Regions from separate parts of the Bradyrhizobium paxllaeri genome, predicted to be linked through region 3. Evidence: predicted binding sites of a transcription regulator. Region 3 holds the regulator's gene; each other region holds the start of a gene.

Region 1 (6,243 bases), 3.8 Mb from region 3:
GCCCCTTACCGCCTGCCGCAGTTTTCGCCGGAATGGGCCTCCGGCGCTTTCGCGCTGCTGCGCGACGCCATGGCGCCGGCGCTGCTGGGCAAGCGCATCGACACTGCCGAAGATCTGCAAAGGGAACTGGCCCCGCTGAAGGGCAACCAGTTCGCCAAGGCCGGACTCGACACAGCCTGGTGGGACCTCGCCGCGAAGGTCGCCGGCAAGCCGCTCTGGAAAATGATCGGCGGCAGCGGGCCGGATGCGATTGTCGGCGCCGACATATCGGTGATGGACAGCATCGACGAACTCGTCGCCGCTGTCGGCAAGGCTCAGCAGGACGGCTTTCAGCGGACCAAGCTGAAATTCCGCCGCGGATGGGGGCTGGAGATGGTCGCTCGCGTCCGCGAAGCCTTCCCCGATGCGGTTTTGCATGTCGATTGCAACAGCGGGTTCACCCTGGACGATATCGCCATGTTTCGCGAACTCGATCGGTTCGGCCTCGCAATGATCGAGCAGCCCCTCGCCTACGACGACCTCATCGACCATGCGCGTCTGCAGTCGGAACTGAAGACGCCGATTTGCCTGGACGAGAGCATCACGTCGGTCGACCGGGCCCGAAAGGCGATTGACATCGGCGCTTGCGGCTGGATCAACATCAAGCCGGGCCGCGTCGGCGGCCTGACCAACGCGATCGCCATTCATGATCATTGCGCAGCCCGTGATGTCCCGTGCTGGATCGGCGGCATGCTCGAATCCGCTGTCGGACAGGGGCCGGCGCTCGCGCTGTCGACGCTGCCTAACGTCAAGTACCCCTGCGACGTCTTCCCGACCGAACGGCTCTACGAAGCGGATCTTTCCGAGCCGGAGATTGTCCTGAGCGGGCCGTCGCGCATCACGGCATCGCAACAACCTGGCCATGGCTTCCGGCCCAATCCAGGACGCTTGAGGAGTGCCACGCGCGAATACGCTGCGGTTACTACGAGGACGACCTGATGGGTCGGATGAAGTGACGGAAATTCTTGTCGTGCATACCGGGGGCACCATCGGCATGGTCCCCGGGCCGGATGGGCTGGCGCCGGCGGCGGGCGTGGTCGAGCGGGCCGTGGCTGTATTGGCGCCGGCAGGCGCGCATGTGACGGTGCGGGCCTTCGACCCGCTGGTGGACGGCGCCGAGATCGGCCCCGAACACTGGAACCGCATCATCGACCTTGTCGCCGCATTCGACGGCGCGGGCGTCGTTGTCACCCATGGCACCGACACGATGGCCTACACAGGGGCGGCCCTCGCCCGGGCGCTGGCGGGGATCGCGACCCCAGTGGTCCTTTGCGGCGCGATGAAGCCACTCAACACAGGCGGCGATGCCGAGGGCAACCTTCGGCAGGCGCTCGAAGCCGCGCATCGCGGCGAAGCCGGGGTCTGGCTCGCCTTCGCCGGCAGGCTTCTGCCCGCGGCGGGGCTGGTGAAGCATCACTCGCAGCGACCTAACTCGTTCCGCTCGATGCCGCAGCCGCCGCAGCCCGGTCCTTATCGCCCGCGCCGCTTCGGCGCGGCGCGGCTTGCGATCCTGACGCTTTCACCCGGGATGCCCGTGCCGGCGCTCGCCGCCATGCTCGACGAACTCGACGGGGCGGTTCTCAGGATCTACGGGACAGGAACGGCCATGAGCGACCCTGCGTTGGAAACGGTACTGGCGAGCGCGGTGCGGCGCGGCTGCCGCATCCGCGCCGTTAGCCAATGCGAGGCAGGTGGCCTCTCGCCCGGTACCTATTCAGCGGGCGCGGCGCTCTGGCGCGCGGGAGTCGAGAATGGCGGAAGCGAGACGCCGGAAGCCGCTCTCGCCCGGTTATGGATCGAAATGCCAGGCTGCGCCGATGCTGGAGATGATCGGCGACAGCCTGGATAAATAGCGGCCGGCCGAAAGCGTCAGGATCATCTCTTGTTGATGCGTTTTCTTCACGCGAGCCGGTAGCCATTTCGCTCGAAAACGCTATGAAGGCTGCAATATCCCGGCCTGGAGATTTGCGTGGCAGTTCGCGTTCAACCTCGTCAGCTTGCTTTCTTGCTGCCGCATGCGGAGAGCCTGACCCGCGACAATTTCCTGGAAGGGCCGGCCAATGAAGCCGCGTTATCGCTGATCGAAAGCTGGCCGGACTGGCCGAACCGCGTGATGGTGCTGATGGGACCGGAGGGCTCCGGCAAGAGCCATCTTGCCGCGATCTGGGCCGAACAGGCCGGCGCGCGATCGATCTCGGCGCACGCGCTTGACCCCGCTGCCGTCCCCGGCGCGCTCACGACCGGGGCATTGGTGCTCGAAGATCTGAAGCCGTCCGACTTCGATGAGCGCGCGATGTTTCACCTCCTGAACCTGGCGCGCGAGGACGGGGCTTTCATCCTGATCACGGCGCGCGTTCCGCCGGCTTCGTTCGAGATCGAATTGCGCGATCTCCGGTCGCGGCTGCGCGCCGCACCCGCCGTGTCGCTGTTGCCGCCGGACGACCTGTTGTTTCGCGGCCTGATCATCAAATTCTGCGCGGACCGCCAATTGAGCATCGACGAGACGGTCGTGAGCTATCTCGCCACCCGGATCGAGCGCTCCTATGCCGCCGCCCGCCGGGCCGTCGAACTCCTGGACACCGAGGCGCTGCGGCTCGGCCGTCCGGTGACCCGGGCTCTGGCTGTGGAAGTGCTGCGCAACGCCTGACCCGCCCATGCATGCAGCGACCTGTCGCCTTGACGGCGGCATGCCGTGGAACATCAATGTCATTGAAACGTCATCGGAATATCACATGCTTTAGGCGGCATTCGCCTATCAATGCCGGCACCCCGCCCGAGATGGATCAAAGCCTCATGGAATCGGCACAAGTTATTGAAATCAAAGAAAAAGAACAAATTTCCGAGGCGCCTCCCGCGATTGCCACCAGTCCTGAGCGGTTCATCAACCGCGAGCTTTCCTGGCTGCATTTCAATCGCCGGGTGCTCGAGGAATCGGTCAATCCGGGCCATCCCGTGCTGGAGCGGGTGCGGTTCCTGTCGATTTCCGCCAATAACCTTGATGAGTTCTTCATGGTCCGCGTCGCCGGTATCAAGGCACAGGTCCGCGAAGGCATCGCCGAACGCAGTCCGGATGGGCTCACGCCGTCCGAGCAGCTCGCCCTTATCAACAAGACGGTTTCGGAACTCGCTTCCGACCAGCAGGCGATCTGGCGCGATCTTCGCGCCACGTTGTCGGATGCCGGCATCAAGCTGGTCGACGGCCACGACTTCACCAAGGCGGAGCGCGGCTGGCTCGAGGACCACTTCCTCCGCAACATCTTCCCGCTGCTGACGCCGCTGGCGATCGATCCTGCGCACCCCTTCCCGTTCATCCCGAGTCTGGGCTTCACCATCGCGCTGCAATTGTCGCGGATTGCCGACGGCAAGGCGATGAACGCGTTGATCCGCATGCCCGGCAAGATCGACCGCTTCATCCGCATGCCTTCGAGCGGCGATGGCACCGTGCACCTGATCCCGCTGGAGCAGGCCACCGGCCTGTTCATCGGCCGCCTGTTTCCCGGCTACACCGTCAAGGGCCAGGGCGCCTTCCGCATCATCAGAGACTCCGAACTCGAAATCGAAGAAGAGGCCGAAGACCTTGTGCGCCTGTTCGAGACCGCGCTGAAGCGGCGACGTCGGGGTTCGGTGATCCGGCTGGAGATGGAAGCCAAGATGCCGGAAGCGCTGTGCGCCTTTGTGCGGCAGGCGCTTGCGGCGGCGGATGATGAGGTGTTTCTGGTCGACGGCGTGCTGGCGATGAACGAACTCTCGCAGCTCACGCGGCTCGACCGGCCCGACCTCGAATTCACGCCCTATGTGCCGCGCCATCCCGAGCGGGTGCGCGACCATGGCGGCGACATCTTCGCCGCGATCCGGCAGAAGGATTTGATCGTCCATCATCCTTACGAATCCTTCGACGTCGTCGTGCAGTTCCTGCAACAGGCGGCGCGCGACCCTGACGTCGTCGCCATCAAACAGACGCTCTATCGCACCTCGAACAATTCACCGATCGTGCGCGCGCTTGCCGAGGCCGCCGAGGCCGGTAAATCGGTGACGGCGCTGATCGAATTGAAGGCGCGGTTCGACGAGGAGGCCAACATCCGCTGGGCGCGCGACCTCGAACGCGCCGGCGTGCAGGTCGTGTACGGCTTCCTCGAATTGAAGACGCACGCCAAGCTATCGATGGTGGTGCGGCGCGAGGGCGGTAACCTCACGACCTATGTGCACACCGGCACCGGCAATTATCATCCGGTTACCGCGCGCATCTACACCGACCTCTCCTACTTCACCTCGGACCCGATCATCGGCCGCGATGCGGCGCGGGTATTCAACTACATCACCGGCTATGCCGAGCCGAGCGACATCGAACGGATGGCGGTGTCGCCGCTGACGCTGCGCAAGCGCATCATCGAGCACATCAAGGGCGAGACCAATCACGCCAGGCATGGCAAGCCGGGCGCGGTCTGGATGAAGATGAACTCGCTCGTCGACCCCGACATCATCGACGCATTGTACGAGGCATCGCAGGCCGGCGTGTCGATCGAACTGGTGGTGCGCGGCATCTGCTGCCTGCGGCCGGGACTGCCCGGGTTATCGGACAATATCCGCGTCAAATCGGTGATCGGCCGCTTTCTGGAACACGGCCGAATCTACTGCTTTGGTATGGGTCAGGGCCTGCCCGGCCCAAAGGCGGCTGTGTATATCTCGTCCGCCGACATGATGCCGCGGAACCTCGACCGCCGCGTCGAAGTGCTCTGTCCGTTGCAAAATCCTACGGTACATCAGCAGGTTCTCGAACAGATCATGGTCGCGAACCTGAAGGATACCGAGCAGAGCTGGCAATTGTTGCCGGACGGGTCCTCAACGCGTATGAAGGCCGCGAAAGGCGAAGAGCCGTTCAATTTGCACAATTACTTCATGACGAATCCGAGCCTGTCTGGTCGTGGAAAGTCTCTCAAGGAATCTTCGCCACGCCGGCTCACGCGCCGTAACGAGCGCCAACCATCGTCATAAGGGGCCGCGACTGTGAAGCGGCCGCGAAAGCGCGCTTCCAGCGTCGCCGTCATCGACATCGGTTCGAACTCGGTTCGTCTCGTCGTCTATGAGACGATGGCGCGCAGCCTCGTCACCATCTTCAACGAGAAGGCGCTGTGCGGGCTCGGCCGCGAGGTGCAGAGCACCGGTTTGATGGCGGAGGACGCCGTAACCAAGGCGCTGACGGCGCTGCGGCGATTCCGGGCGCTGTGCCGCATCCAGCAGGTGGGACGCGTCTTCGCCATCGCGACTGCCGCCTGCCGCGACGCCAAGAACGGTCCTGACTTCATCGCCAAGGCCGAGCGCATCTGCGGCACTCCGATTCAAATCCTGTCGGGACCGCGCGAAGCCAAATTGTCCGCGCTCGGCGTCGTCTCCGGCATCCACAATCCCAACGGCATCGTCGGCGATCTCGGCGGCGGCTCGCTTGAACTGATCGACGTGCAGAAGAGCCGGGTTCAAGGCGGCGTCACCCTGCCGCTGGGCAGCCTCGCGCTGCAGGATCTCTCGCACAAATCCTTGAAGCGCGCTGAGCGCATCGTGCGCGACAACCTGTCCGGCGTCGCCCAGCTCAAGGCCGCCCGCGGCCGCACCTTCTATGCCGTCGGCGGCACCTGGCGCGCGCTGGCGCGCATCCACATCGTGCAGAGCGGCTATCCGTTGCGCGTGATGCACGGCTATTCGATACCGGCCGCCGACGCGCTCGATTTCGCCCGGCGCCTGCGCCGGCTCGCGGCCGCCAACATGCTCGCCGATATCGAAGTAGTCGCGGACGCCCGGCGCCCGCTGCTGACCTATGCGGCGCTGGTGCTCGAATACATCATCCGCGTCGGCCGGCCGAAGGAGATCGTGTTCTCGACCTTCGGCGTCCGTGAAGGCCTGCTCTACGAAATGCTGCCGACACAGGAGCGCGCCAAGGACGGCTTTATCTGCGCCGCGCAAACGCTCAACGGGCTGCTGTCGCGGTCCGCACGCCATGCCGAGGAGCTAGTCGCCTGGACCGATCGGCTGGTGCGCGTGGTGAGACTGCGCGAGACCGAGGAAGATCGAAGGCTGCGCCATGCCGCCTGCCTGCTTTCCGACATCGGCTGGCGGGTGCATCCGGACCATCGCGGCGAGGAAACGCTGAGCCTGATCACCAACGGCAATTTCGGCTCGATCAGCCATCAGGGCCGCGCCTTCGTCGCGCTG
Region 2 (6,243 bases), 2.5 Mb from region 3:
CAGGCGCTTGCTCTCGGCGACAAACATGGCAGCGCTCCGGTCGGGAGGGACAGGCGAATTGTGCGCCACCGCAACGCCTCCTTCAAGAAACGACACGCAATTTCGAGTTGTTTTTTTAGCCAACGTGTCGGTAGGGCGACAGAGCCTGGCCGAACTATGCGGCACGAACATGGAAGTTTGCCGGGATTTCCGTGCCGCGGGTCGCCCGATCGAAGGCGTCAGATATGCTGCGCCATGATCTGGCCCGGCCGCGCATCAGGACGGGGCTCGATGTCGACCGACCAGAGGTCGCGGTTGTCGACATCCTTTAGCGTCACGGTCATCACTTCGGTCTTGCCGTCGATATCGACGCGGCCGAAGAACTGCATCCCGAAGCATGGCGCGAGATTCTCGCCGCTGCAGCCCTTTTGGAACACCGCTTTCGGCCCGAACGTATTGTCGAGCGGAGCCGGCGCCCAGGTGCCGGCATGCAGCGGGCCGGAGACGAACTCCCAGAACGGTTCGAAATCCTGATAAGTGGCGCGGTTCGGATCGTAATGATGCGCCGCGGTGTAATGCATGTCGGCGGTCAGCCACACCGTGTTGCGGATGCCGGCGCGCTTCATGAACGACAGGAGATCAGCGATCTCGTGCTCGCGCCGCTCCGGCGGCCCGTCGCCGAGTGCAATCGCGTCCTCGCTGATCAGGCCGATCGGCATGTCGGCGGCAATCACTTTCCAGGTCGCGTCGGATGACACCAGCTCGCGCTTCAGCCAGGCCAGTTGCGCCGGGCCGAGGATACAGGTGTCGCTACAGTCGTCGCGCTTGTTGAAGGTGGAATCGCGGTAGCTGCGCATGTCGATCATGAATACGTCGAGCAGCGGGCCGTAGCCGATCTTGCGATAGATGCGGCCGTCCTCCTGCGCAGGTCGCGCGCGCATCGGCATGAATTCATGGAAGGCACGGCGCGCCCGCGCCACCAGAAGCGAGGAGCCGTCCTCGGCGTACCCGGTCTCGTCGGCGGTGCCGACCGGCGCCCAGTCGTTGGTGACCTCGTGATCGTCCCATTGCGCGAACAGGGGCACGGCGGCATGGAAGGCGCGAAAGTTCCGGTCGAGCCAGTTGTATTTGTAGTTGCCGCGAAACTGTTCGAGGGTTTGAGCGACGACGGACTTTTCCTCGGTGATAATATTTCGCCACACCCCGCCATCGGGCAGTTTCAATTCCCGCTCCACCGGACAGTCCGCATAGATGTGGTCGCCGGAATGGATGAAGAAGTCCGGACGGTTGTCGAGCATAGTCCGGTAAGTCCGCATCCCGCCACGGCTTTCGTCGATGCCCCAGCCCTGCCCCGTCGTGTCGCCCGACCAGGCGAACGATACGTTGCTCCGTGCGGCGGGCGCGGTGCGGAAATGCCCGAGCTGCGCCTCGCCGGCCAGTCCCGACGTGTCGATGCTTTCAAACCGAACGCGATAGAAGATGTCCTGCCCCGAGGGCAGGTCGTCGAGCAGAACCTTCGAGGTGAAATCACTCGCCGGCAAGGCATCGGCCGAAGCCGCGCCGATGATGGTCCTGAAGTTCTCGGCCGTTGAACACTCGACATGCATCCGTGCGGCGCGGTCGGCGCGGGCCCAGATCACGCCGGAGTCAGCCGAGACGTCGCCCGATTGAATGCCGCTCGTGATGAGCGGCCGATCCGCCGCGCGGCTGAGATAGGGTCTGGCGAGGCTGCCGAGACCGGCGACGGCGCCTGTTGCGGCGGAGCGAACCAATAATTGACGCCGGTTCAGGCTTTGCCCGGCGCGTATCGCAATCGGCATCGAAGCACCCTCGTCGAATCACGACGAAGGTGTGCCCGTTGAATTTGATACGCGGCTGAAGCTTTTACGACAGGTGGATGACGTGGAATCGTAGGTTTGTAGGGTGGGCAAAGCGCAGCGTGCCCACCATCTGTCCGCGAACGTGTTCGTGAATGGTGGGCACGCGGAGCCTGTCATCGGGCGCGCATTCGCGCGACCCGGTGGCTTTGCCCACCCTACGGCAGTTACGAATTAATTCTGCCAGCCGCAGATGGCGCCGGATCTGCACGGCCAGGTCTGAATCCGCGTGTCGCGGGCCTGCGCGTCGAGCGGATTGCTATGACGGCGCGCCAGCTGGGCGCGGGCCGCACCGCGCGGCTTCTCCACGCGCTCCTGCGCAACATGGGCCTTGCGCTCCGGAGTTTTACGGGCAACCACGCGCTCCGTCCTCACCGGCCTGCGGTCGGTCCTGGCTTCGATTCTAACCGGCGCGAATTGCGTCTCCGGGCCGAGCCGCTTCGGCGAAAGCAAAGCCGTCGAAGGATCGAGGCTGAACAGTTCGCCGGCGCGATACTCGTCCGCCAGCGCGGCGCTGCCCGATATCAGGAGCGCCGTGCAAAGTGCTGCGGCAATAGCATTCTTCAGGACCATCGCGGGCCTCGTGAAACCGACTCAACAAACTGGGGAATAACCATCATGTAGGAAGTGGTGCGGATAATTCCAGCCGGTTCCGCCCTCAGGGTTACCGGTGAGTGATGTCAGCGGTGGAAAAGTTCACACGCAAAGCGAGCAGCCGCTATTCGGCTGCCTGCGCCACCGGTTGGCCGATCGCGGCCTCCAGCCGCGCGCACTCCGCGCGGTATTTCGCGACATTAGCTTCCTTTATATGGCCGTAGCCGCGAACAAGTTCCGCAGATTTTGCCAGCGTCACCAGACGTGGCCAATCCTGCGGCTTCGCACTGCCGAGATGGCGGAAGATCATGGCGGAATATTCGCCCGGCAATGCGCGTTCCATCCGCCGCTCGGCCGTGTAGCCGAACGGATCGAACGCGGTGCCGCGCAGGAACTTGAACCGGGTCAGGATATCGAACGCGCGGAAGATCCAGCCGCCGAACTCGCGCTTGCGCAGACGGCCCGTGACCTTGTCACGCGACGCGAGCAGCGGCGGCGCGAGGCTGACCTTGACGCCCTCCTCGCCGTCGAACTGTTCCTTCAACGCTTTTGCGAACTCGCCGTCGGAATAAAGCCGGGCGACTTCGTATTCGTCCTTGTAGGCCATCAGCTTGAACAGGCCCTTTGCGAAGGCTTCCGTCAGCTCATGCGATCCGGGCGAGCCCTTGGCTTCCGCGGCATGGACGCGCTCGACCTCGGCGAGGTAGCGTTTCGAATAGGCCTCGTCCTGGTAGTCCGTCAGGAATTTGGCGCGGAAGGCGATGCTCTCCTCAAGCGTCCGCTTCACCGGCGCCGCGCCCGAACTCTTGAAGCGCGCCGCGCTGACGACGCGCTGGAGATCATGGGCGGCGAGCCGGCCCCACGAGAACGCCAGCTTGTTCATCTCGATCGCCGCGCCGTTCAGGTCAATCGCCTTCATGATCGCCTCCAGCGACAGCGGGATCGCGCCGCGCTGGAACGCAAAGCCGAGCATGAAGGCGTTGGTGGCGATGCTGTCGCCCATCAGCGCGGTCGCCAGTCCCGTCGCATCGAGAATGTCGAGATCGGAGGCGCTGACCGCCTCGTTGAGCGACTCCCGCATCGTCCCCGCCTCGAAATCGATGTCGGGGTTGATGACGAAGCTCGCCGTCGGCAAGAGATCGGCATTGACGATCGCCCGCGTGACGCCGCGCTCGGCCCGGCTCAGCGAAGGAACGCTAGTGGCGACGACGATGTCGCAGCCGAGAATGAGATTGGCGTTACCGGGGGCGATGCGGACGGTCGAGAGGTCGTCCGCCGTGGGCGCAATGCGGACGTGACTCATGACCGCGCCGTTCTTCTGCGACAGACCCGTGAAGTCGAGCGTCGAACACGCCATGCCCTCGACATGGGCGGCCATGCCGAGCAGCGCGCCGATGGTAATGACGCCGGTGCCGCCAATACCGGTAACCAGGATGTTGTAGGGACCGGCGAGCGCCAGCGGGGCGGGCGTCGGCAGATCGGCAAACAGCGCCGACGGATCGGCCGCGGTGCGGTCCGCCTTGCGCAGCTTGCCGCCATGCACGGTGACGAAGCTCGGGCAAAAGCCCTCGATGCAGGAAAAATCCTTGTTGCAGTTCGACTGGTCGATCCGCCGCTTGCGGCCGAATTCGGTTTCCAGCGGCTGCACCGAGACGCAGTTGGAGACGGACGAGCAGTCGCCGCAGCCCTCGCAGACGCGCTCATTGATGAAGATACGCTTCGGCGGGTCCGGATAAAGCCCACGCTTGCGGCGGCGGCGCTTTTCCGCAGCGCAGGTCTGGTCATAGATCAGGACGGTGAGACCCTTGACCTCGCGCAGCTCCCTTTGCACCGCGTCGAGTTCGCGGCGGTGATGAACAGTCGCGCCTGACGGGAAGTAATTGCTGGGATATTTCTCGGGATCGTCGGAGACGATGACGAGCCGCTTGGCGCCCTCAGCCGACACCTGATGCGCAATCTGCGAAACCGTCAGCCCGCCTTCGGCCGGCTGGCCGCCGGTCATCGCCACCGCGTCATTATAAAGAATCTTGTAGGTGATGTTGACGCCGGAGGCGGCCGCCGCGCGGATCGCCAGCAGGCCGGAATGGGTGTAGGTGCCGTCGCCCAGGTTCTGGAAGACGTGCGGCTCATCGGTGAACGGCGCCTGCCCGATCCAGGTGACGCCCTCCGCCCCCATATGCGAGATCGTCTGCGTCCGGCGGTTCGGCACCGACAGCGCCATGCCGTGACAGCCGATGCCGGCCATCGCACGGCTGCCCTCGGGAATCTTGGTCGACGTGTTGTGCGGGCAGCCCGAGCAGAAATACGGCGTGCGCTGCAGTTTTGCTGCGCCTGTGCCCTCCCCCGGCCGGTCGAAGGCTTCGAGTTTGGCGAGGCGCTGCTCCAGCGCCGGGCTGCGATGGCCAAGCCGGCGCAACCGCGCGACCACGGCCGCCGCCACCATGGTCGGCGTCAACTCGCCCTCGCTCGGCAGCAGCATGGCGCCGGCTTCGTCGCGCTTGCCGACCACCGAAGGCCGCTTCGACGCGTCGACGTTATAAAGAATGCGAAGAAGCTGGTCCTCGATGAAGCCGCGCTTCTCCTCGACGACAAGCACGTCCTGCAAGCCTTCAGCAAAGGCGCGCGCGCCGGTTTCCTCCAGCGGCCAGGTCAACGCGACCTTGTAGATGCGCAATCCCAGCGCCTGCGCTTCCGCATCGGTAATGCCGAGATCGGCCAGCGCCTGACGCAGATCGAGATAGGCCTTGCCGGTCGCCATGATGCCGAGCCGCGCCGGCTTGGAGTCCAGCACGATCCGGTCGAAGTGGTTGACGCGCGCGAATGCCGCGACCGCCTGCATCTTCGGGCCGTGCAGCCGCCGCTCCTGCTCCATCGGCGCATCCGGCCAGCGGATCGAGAGACCGCCGGGCGGCATCTCGAAATCATCCGGCGTGATGATCCTGATCCGGTCGGGATCGCTGACGATCGAGGCCGAGCTTTCGACCGTCTCCGAGATCGCCTTGAAGCCGACCCAGCAGCCGGAGTAGCGCGACAGCGCAAAGCCCAGAATGCCGAGATCGAGATAATCCTGCAGCGTTGCGGGATTGACCACCGGCATCAGCGCCGCGGCGAACACCTGCTCGCTCTGATGCGCCAGCGTCGAGGACTGGCAGCCATGGTCGTCGCCGGCCAGCGCAATCACGCCGCCATCCTTCGACGTGCCCGCCGAGTTGGCATGCTTGAGCGCATCGACCGAGCGGTCGACGCCGGGCCCCTTGCCATACCAGATACCGAACACGCCATCGACCTTGGCGCCGGGGAACATGCCGACCTGCTGGCTGCCCCACACGGCGGTCGCGGCGAGATCCTCGTTGAGGCCGGGCGCGAACTCGATGTCATGCTGCTTGAGGAAGCTTTTGGCGCGCCACAGCGCGTGATCGTACATGCCGAGCGGCGAGCCACGGTAGCCTGATATGAAACCGGCGGTGTTGAGTCCTGCTGCGCGGTCGCGTTCGCGCTGCAACATCGGTAGCCGGACCAGCGCCTGCGTACCGGAGAGGAAGATTCGCTTCGCATCCAGCCGGTACTTGTCGTCCAGCCCCACTTCCATCAACGCCATTCGTCCGCTCCCCGTCGCGCCGGTGATTTGAACCGGTCTAATTGCGAACAGAATGCACCGGTTTTGCTATGCGTGCCCAGCGTGAATTCATGGCCGCAGGACATATCTCGGCCTGCCCTGTGGATCGGCTCGCCCCTTGCGAGACCTCGCCTTCTTTGAAACGCTTGGGCGTAGAGGGAGACACCAAGGATGACA
Region 3 (6,243 bases):
ATTGCGGGCCGTCGATCACTTCATCGGTAACCTCCTCGCCGCGATGCGCGGGCAGGCAGTGCATGAAGATCGCGTCCTTGCTGGCCAGCGACATCAGTTTCGCGTTGACCTGATAGGGCTTGAGCACGTTGTGGCGGTGCTCGCCATCCTTGTCGCCCATCGAGACCCAGGTGTCGGTGACGACGCAATCGGCGCCGCGCACGGCGGCTTCAGGGTCGGTGCCGAGCACGATCGGCGCCTGCGTCGCCTTGATCCAGTCCTTCATCGCCTTGTTCGGCGCGAGCTGCGGCGGGGTCGCGACATTGAGCTTGAACTTGAAACGCTCGGCCGCATGCGCCCACGACGCCAGCACATTATTGTCATCGCCGGTCCAGGCCACCGTCCTGCCCTCGATCGGGCCGCGATGCTCCTCGAAGGTCATCAGGTCGGCCATCACCTGGCAGGGATGCGAGCGCCGCGTCAGACCGTTGATCACGGGCACGGTGGCGTGCGCGGCGAGCTCCAGCAGCGCATCGTGGTTGAGGATGCGGATCATGATCGCATCGACATAGCGCGACAGCACGCGCGCGGTATCGGCGATGGTCTCGCCGCGGCCGAGCTGCATCTCCGCGCCAGTGAGCATGATGGCTTCACCGCCGAGCTGGCGCATGCCGACGTCGAACGACACCCGCGTGCGGGTCGAGGGCCGTTCGAAGATCATCGCCAGCGTCTTGCCTTCGAGCGGCTTCTTGCCCTTCTCGTGCGCCTTCAGCTTCGCCTTCATGTCGGCGCTGAGCGCCAGCATGTTGCGCAGCTCCTTCGGCGGCAGCTCGTTGATGTCGAGGAAGTGACGGACGGATTTGCTCATCAGCCTGCCGCCTTCTTCAACTGCGTGGCCGACAGCGCGGCGCAGGCGCGCTCCAGCATCTGAACGGACTGATCGATCTCGGCCTCGGTCACGATCAGGGGCGCGAGGAAGCGCACCACATTGTCGCCGGCACCGACCGTCAGCAGTTTCTGGTCGCGCAGCGCATTGACCAGATCGCCCGAGGGCACCACGGCCTTGACGCCGACGAGGAGCCCCTCGCCGCGCACTTCCGAGAGCACGGCGGGATAGCGGTCGACCACGGAAGCGAGTTTCTGTTTCAACAGCAGCGACATTTTCTGCACGTGATCGAAGAAGCCGGGCTTCAGCATCACGTCGAGGACGGCGTTCGCGGCCGAAATCGCCAGCGGATTGCCGCCGAAGGTCGAGCCATGCGAGCCCGGCGTCATGCCGCTGGCCGCTTCCGCCGTCGCCAGCACCGCGCCGATCGGGAAACCGCCGCCGAGTGCTTTCGCCAGCGACATCACATCCGGCGTCACGCCGACGCGCTTGTAGGCAAAGAGATCGCCCGTGCGGCCCATGCCGGTCTGCACCTCGTCGAACGCGAGCAACAGGCCCTTCTCGTCGCAGAGCTGGCGCAAGGCCTTGAAGAAGGATTGCGGCGCCGAGCGCACGCCGCCCTCGCCCTGCACCGGCTCGATCAGGACGCCGGCGGTGTTCGGACCGATCGCCTTCTTCACGGCTTCCAGATCGCCGTGCGGCACCTGGTCGAAACCGTCCATCGGCGGACCAAAGCCTTCAAGGTATTTGGCGGAGCCGGTGGCCGCGAGCGTGCCCAGCGTGCGGCCGTGGAACGCACCCTCGAAGGTGATGAGGCGATAGCGCTCGGGATGGCCCTTGGAGAATTGATAGCGGCGGACGACCTTGATCACGCCCTCCATCGCCTCCGCGCCGGAATTGCAGAAGAACACGAAGTCAGCAAAGCTCTGCTCGCACAGCCGCGCGGCGAGCTTCTCGCCATCGGGCGACTTGAACAGGTTCGACATGTGCCAGAGCTTGGTCGCCTGCTCCTGCAGCGCCTTGATCAGATGCGGATGGCAATGACCCAGCGCATTCACCGCGACGCCCGAGGTGAAATCGAGATAGCGCTCGCCATTGGTTGCGGTCAGCCAGCAGCCCTCGCCGCTTTCGAAGCCGAGATCGACCCTGGCGAAGACGGGGAGCAGATGCGACGTGGCGCTATTGGTCATGGCAATCACAAAAGGTTTGCACTGAAGGTTTGACCGGCCGGGGACACGCAGGCAGTAGCGCGAACGCGGCAGCAGCCGGTCTGGCGAAAACGAAACGTGCCGCCTCTTAAGGGCGGCACGTGAGAGGTATTCTATGTAGGCCGGGAGCGCTGTCAACACGCCATGGAACGGCCTTTCCTGCAGTGCAAGATGCCGAAATCCGTAGGATTGCGGTGTGGTGTAAAACACGCAGTGAAAAGCCTAGATGTCGGAACATGTGGACGTTGGGGCGCGGACTCTTGCGCCCGAGTCACGCCATATTGTAGCGTTTGGGCTGTCGGGTACGACATCTCGTGCGGCAGTTCTGATCCCTAAGAGTCCATTTGTGCAGGCGTAAACGTTCGGGCGCTCTTTCCGCGCCCGGCGAGGGCTAAGGGATTCTGACCGCAGGGATTTTTGAGACGAATGACATCGCCAGCGCTGCCCTCGATTGGCCGGCGCGATGCGAAGGGAAGATTACGATGACGGTTTTAACCTGGTCCGACGATCGCGTCGAGCAGCTGAAGAAGCTCTGGGAAGCCGGATTATCGGCGAGCCAGATTGCCGCGGAACTCGGAAATGTGACGCGAAACGCCGTGATCGGCAAAGTACACCGGCTCGGCCTGTCCGGCCGCGCCAAGAGCCCCTCCTCGGCTGCTCCGCGGCAGCGCAAGGCACGCCCCGCCGCTCAGCAGATGATGCGGGTGTCGCGCCCGGTTTCGCGCGGCAACACCGCGCTGGCGCACGCTTTCGAGGTGGAGATCGAGGCCGATCCGATTGCCTTCGACAATGTGGTGCCGATGAGCCAGCGGCTCTCGCTGCTCGAATTGAACGAGGCGACCTGCCACTGGCCGGTCGGCGATCCCTCGAGCCCGGAGTTCTTCTTCTGCGGCGGCAAGGCGCTCACCGGCCTGCCCTATTGCGCGCATCACTCGCGCGTGGCGTATCAGCCGGCGGCCGATCGGCGGCGGCAGGCGCCGAAGCAGACGCGGTAAGGGGCGCGATTATCTCAACGTCGTCGTCCCTGCGAACGCAGGGACCCATAACCACAGGTGTTTGTGGTTATGCCTCGCTGGGGCTCCAGCGCATTTCAACAATCGAGATTAGTGGTTATGGGTCCCCGCGTTCGCGGGGACGACGGCTGAATGCGCCGAGATGGCAGCGAAGCCTTACGGCTCCACCTTCGCGAAGCGATCATCCAGCGCGTATCCCGCGCCGCGCACGGTGCGGATGGGATCCTGTTCCCGACCCGGATTGAGCAGCTTGCGCAGGCGGCCGATGTGGACGTCGACGGTGCGCTCGTCGATGTAGATGTCGCGGCCCCAGACGCTGTCGAGCAATTGCTCGCGGCTGAAGACGCGGCCGGGATGTTCGAGGAAAAATTCCAGCAGGCGATACTCGGTCGGGCCGAGGTCGATCTGGCGGCCGGAGCGCGCGACGCGGCGCTTCTCGCGGTCGAGCTCGATGTCGCCATAGGTGAGCACAGTAGCGAGCCGCTCCGGGCTTGCCCGCCGCAACAGGCCCTTCACCCGCGCCAAAAGTTCCGGCACCGAGAACGGCTTGACGATGTAATCGTCGGCACCGGTCGCAAGCCCGCGTACGCGCTCGCTCTCCTCGCCACGCGCGGTCAGCATGATGATCGGCAGTTGCTTGGTTTCCGGGCGGGCGCGCAGGCGGCGGCAGAGTTCGATGCCGGAGAGGCCCGGCAACATCCAGTCGAGCACGACGAGATCGGGCACGCGCTCCTTCAGCCGCGTATCGGCATCGTCGCCGCGGCCGACGGTCTCGACCTCATAGCCTTCGGCGTCGAGGTTGTAGCGCAACAGCGTGGTCAGCGCTTCCTCGTCCTCGACCACCATGATGCGTGCGCTCATTCTTGGTATCCTCAGCTATTCGGAACCGTGGAGGCAAACGTCGTCATGTCGCCCTTCGGGCGCTTGTCGAGCATCTGCTGGCCCTCGATCATGTAGAACACGGTTTCGGCGATGTTGGTGGCGTGGTCGCCGATCCGCTCGATATTCTTGGCGCAGAACATCAAATGAATGCAGAACGAGATGTTGCGCGGGTCTTCCATCATGTAGGTGAGCAGTTCGCGGAACAGCGAGGTGCAGATGGCGTCGACTTCCTCGTCGCCCTTCCACACCGCCATCGCCGCCGGCAGGTCGTGCGCCGCATAGGCGTCCAGCACCGACTTGACCTGCGACTGCACCAGATCGGTCATGTGCTCCAGGCCGCGCATCAGCTTCAGCGGCTGGAAATCGTTCTCCAGCGCCGCGACCCGCTTGCCCATGTTCTTGGCGAGATCGCCGATCCGCTCCAGATCGGTGGCGACGCGCATGGCGCCGACGATTTCGCGCAAGTCGATCGCCATCGGCTGGCGGCGGGCGATGGTCAGCACCGCGCGCTCCTCGATCAGGTGCTGCAGGCGGTCGATCTCGACATCGGTCGCGACGACGCGCTTGCCGAGTGAGACGTCCCGGCGGACCAGCGCGTCGACGGATTCGGTGATCATGCGTTCGACCATGCCGCCCATCTCGGCGACGAGGCGGGTCAGCTCCTGAAGATCGCTGTCGAACGCTTTGGCGGTGTGCTCGGAAGCCATCTGTTATCTCCTTAACCAAACCGCCCGGTGATGTAGTCCTGGGTACGTCGATCGCTAGGCGAGGTGAAAATCTTGTTGGTGTCGTCGAATTCGATCAGCTCGCCGAGATACATGAAGGCGGTCTTGTCGGAGACGCGGGCCGCCTGCTGCATATTATGGGTAACGATGGCGATCGTGTAGTCCTCCGCCAGTTCCTGGATCAGTTCCTCGATCTTGGCGGTCGAGATCGGATCGAGCGCCGAACAAGGTTCGTCGAACAGGATCACCTCAGGCCTGACAGCGACCGTGCGGGCGATGCAGAGCCGCTGCTGCTGGCCGCCGGAGAGCGAGAGGCCGCTGGCATTGAGCTTGTCCTTGACCTCGTTCCACAGCGCGCCACCGCGCAGCGCCTTCTCCACCCGGCCGTCCATTTCCGACTTGGAGATCTTCTCATAGAGTCGGATGCCGAAGGCGATGTTCTCATAGATCGTCATCGGGAACGGTGTCGGCTTCTGGAACACCATGCCGACCCGGGCCCGCAACAGATTGAGATCGAGCTTGGGGTCGAGAACGTTGGTCTGGTCCAGCAGCAACTGCCCGGTAGCGCGCTGGCCGGGATAGAGATCGTACATCCGGTTGAAGATGCGCAGCAACGTGGACTTGCCGCAGCCGGACGGGCCGATGAAGGCGGTGACGCGGTTGGTGCCGAGCGTCAGGTTGATGTTCTTCAACGCATGGTGCTCGCCGTAATAGAAGTTCAGGCCGCGCGCGGTGACCTTGGGCGCCGCCTCGGGCAACGGCACCTGCGGGACGGGTCCACTGGCGGAACTCACGGATACGGAAAGATCGGTCATTTGGATGTCCTCTCGGCGCCGAGAATGCGCGCGCCAATATTCAGGGCCAATACGGTGAGCGTGATCAGCAAGGCCCCGCTCCAGGCGAGTTCCTTCCAGTAGGCATAGGGGCTCTGGACGAAGTTGTTGATGGTGACCGGCAGGTTCGCCATCGTCTTGGTCAGGTTCAGGCTGAAGAACTGGTTCGACAGCGCGGTGAACAGCAGCGGCGCGGTTTCGCCGGCGACGCGGGCAGTGGCGAGTAGCACGCCGGTGATCAGACCGCTTCGCGCCGCACGATAGGCGATGCGCCGGATGACCAGCGAGCGCGGCAGGCCGAGCGCAGACGCAGCTTCGCGCAGGGGATTGGGCACCAGCCCGAGCATGTCCTCGGTGGTGCGGACCACGACGGGGATCACGATCACGGCGAGCGCCAGACAGCCGGCGAAGGCGGAGAAGCCGCCCATCGGTACCACGATGGCGCCATAGATGAACAGGCCGATGATGATCGAGGGCGCGCTCAACAGTATGTCGTTGATGAAGCGGATCACCGAGGTGAGCTTGTCGTGCTTGCCGTATTCGGCGAGGTAGGTGCCGGCGAAAAGGCCAAGCGGCGCGCCGATGCCGACGCCGATCACCGTCATGATGATCGAGCCGATGATGGCGTTGCGCAGGCCGCCCTCGGTCGAGCCCGGCGGCGGCGTATCCTGAGCGAAGACCTGCAGCGAAAGCCCGGTCAGGCCGTTGTAGAACAGC

The links. Region 3 encodes PhoB, which activates phosphate uptake and scavenging genes when phosphate is short. Its sites were predicted from a motif close to TGTCATNNANCTGTCAT; they were not measured.
Region 1: a site for PhoB is predicted at 2,744-2,760, ahead of LMTR21_RS18730 (RNA degradosome polyphosphate kinase). Genes of this name have one in related genera too.
Region 2: a site for PhoB is predicted at 1,866-1,882, ahead of LMTR21_RS08715 (alkaline phosphatase D family protein). Genes of this name have one in related genera too.

What each region holds. Positions count from the first base shown of each region.
Region 1 is NZ_CP042968.1:3,928,021-3,934,263, reverse strand. Features, by position in the region: gene menC (o-succinylbenzoate synthase) at 1-978, shown strand, start outside; gene LMTR21_RS18740 (asparaginase domain-containing protein) at 992-1,888, shown strand; gene LMTR21_RS18735 (P-loop NTPase family protein) at 2,009-2,686, shown strand; gene LMTR21_RS18730 (RNA degradosome polyphosphate kinase) at 2,833-5,031, shown strand; gene ppx (exopolyphosphatase) at 5,044-6,243, shown strand, end outside.
Region 2 is NZ_CP042968.1:1,831,059-1,837,301, reverse strand. Features, by position in the region: gene LMTR21_RS08720 (GlcG/HbpS family heme-binding protein) at 1-27, opposite strand, end outside; gene LMTR21_RS08715 (alkaline phosphatase D family protein) at 219-1,799, opposite strand; gene LMTR21_RS08710 (hypothetical protein) at 2,031-2,429, opposite strand; gene LMTR21_RS08705 (indolepyruvate ferredoxin oxidoreductase family protein) at 2,575-6,048, opposite strand; gene LMTR21_RS08700 (hypothetical protein) at 6,238-6,243, shown strand, end outside.
Region 3 is NZ_CP042968.1:7,739,635-7,745,877, forward strand. Features, by position in the region: gene argF (ornithine carbamoyltransferase) at 1-847, opposite strand, end outside; gene LMTR21_RS37075 (aspartate aminotransferase family protein) at 847-2,055, opposite strand; gene LMTR21_RS37080 (GcrA family cell cycle regulator) at 2,556-3,068, shown strand; gene phoB (phosphate regulon transcriptional regulator PhoB) at 3,243-3,947, opposite strand; gene phoU (phosphate signaling complex protein PhoU) at 3,959-4,675, opposite strand; gene pstB (phosphate ABC transporter ATP-binding protein PstB) at 4,687-5,508, opposite strand; gene pstA (phosphate ABC transporter permease PstA) at 5,505-6,243, opposite strand, start outside.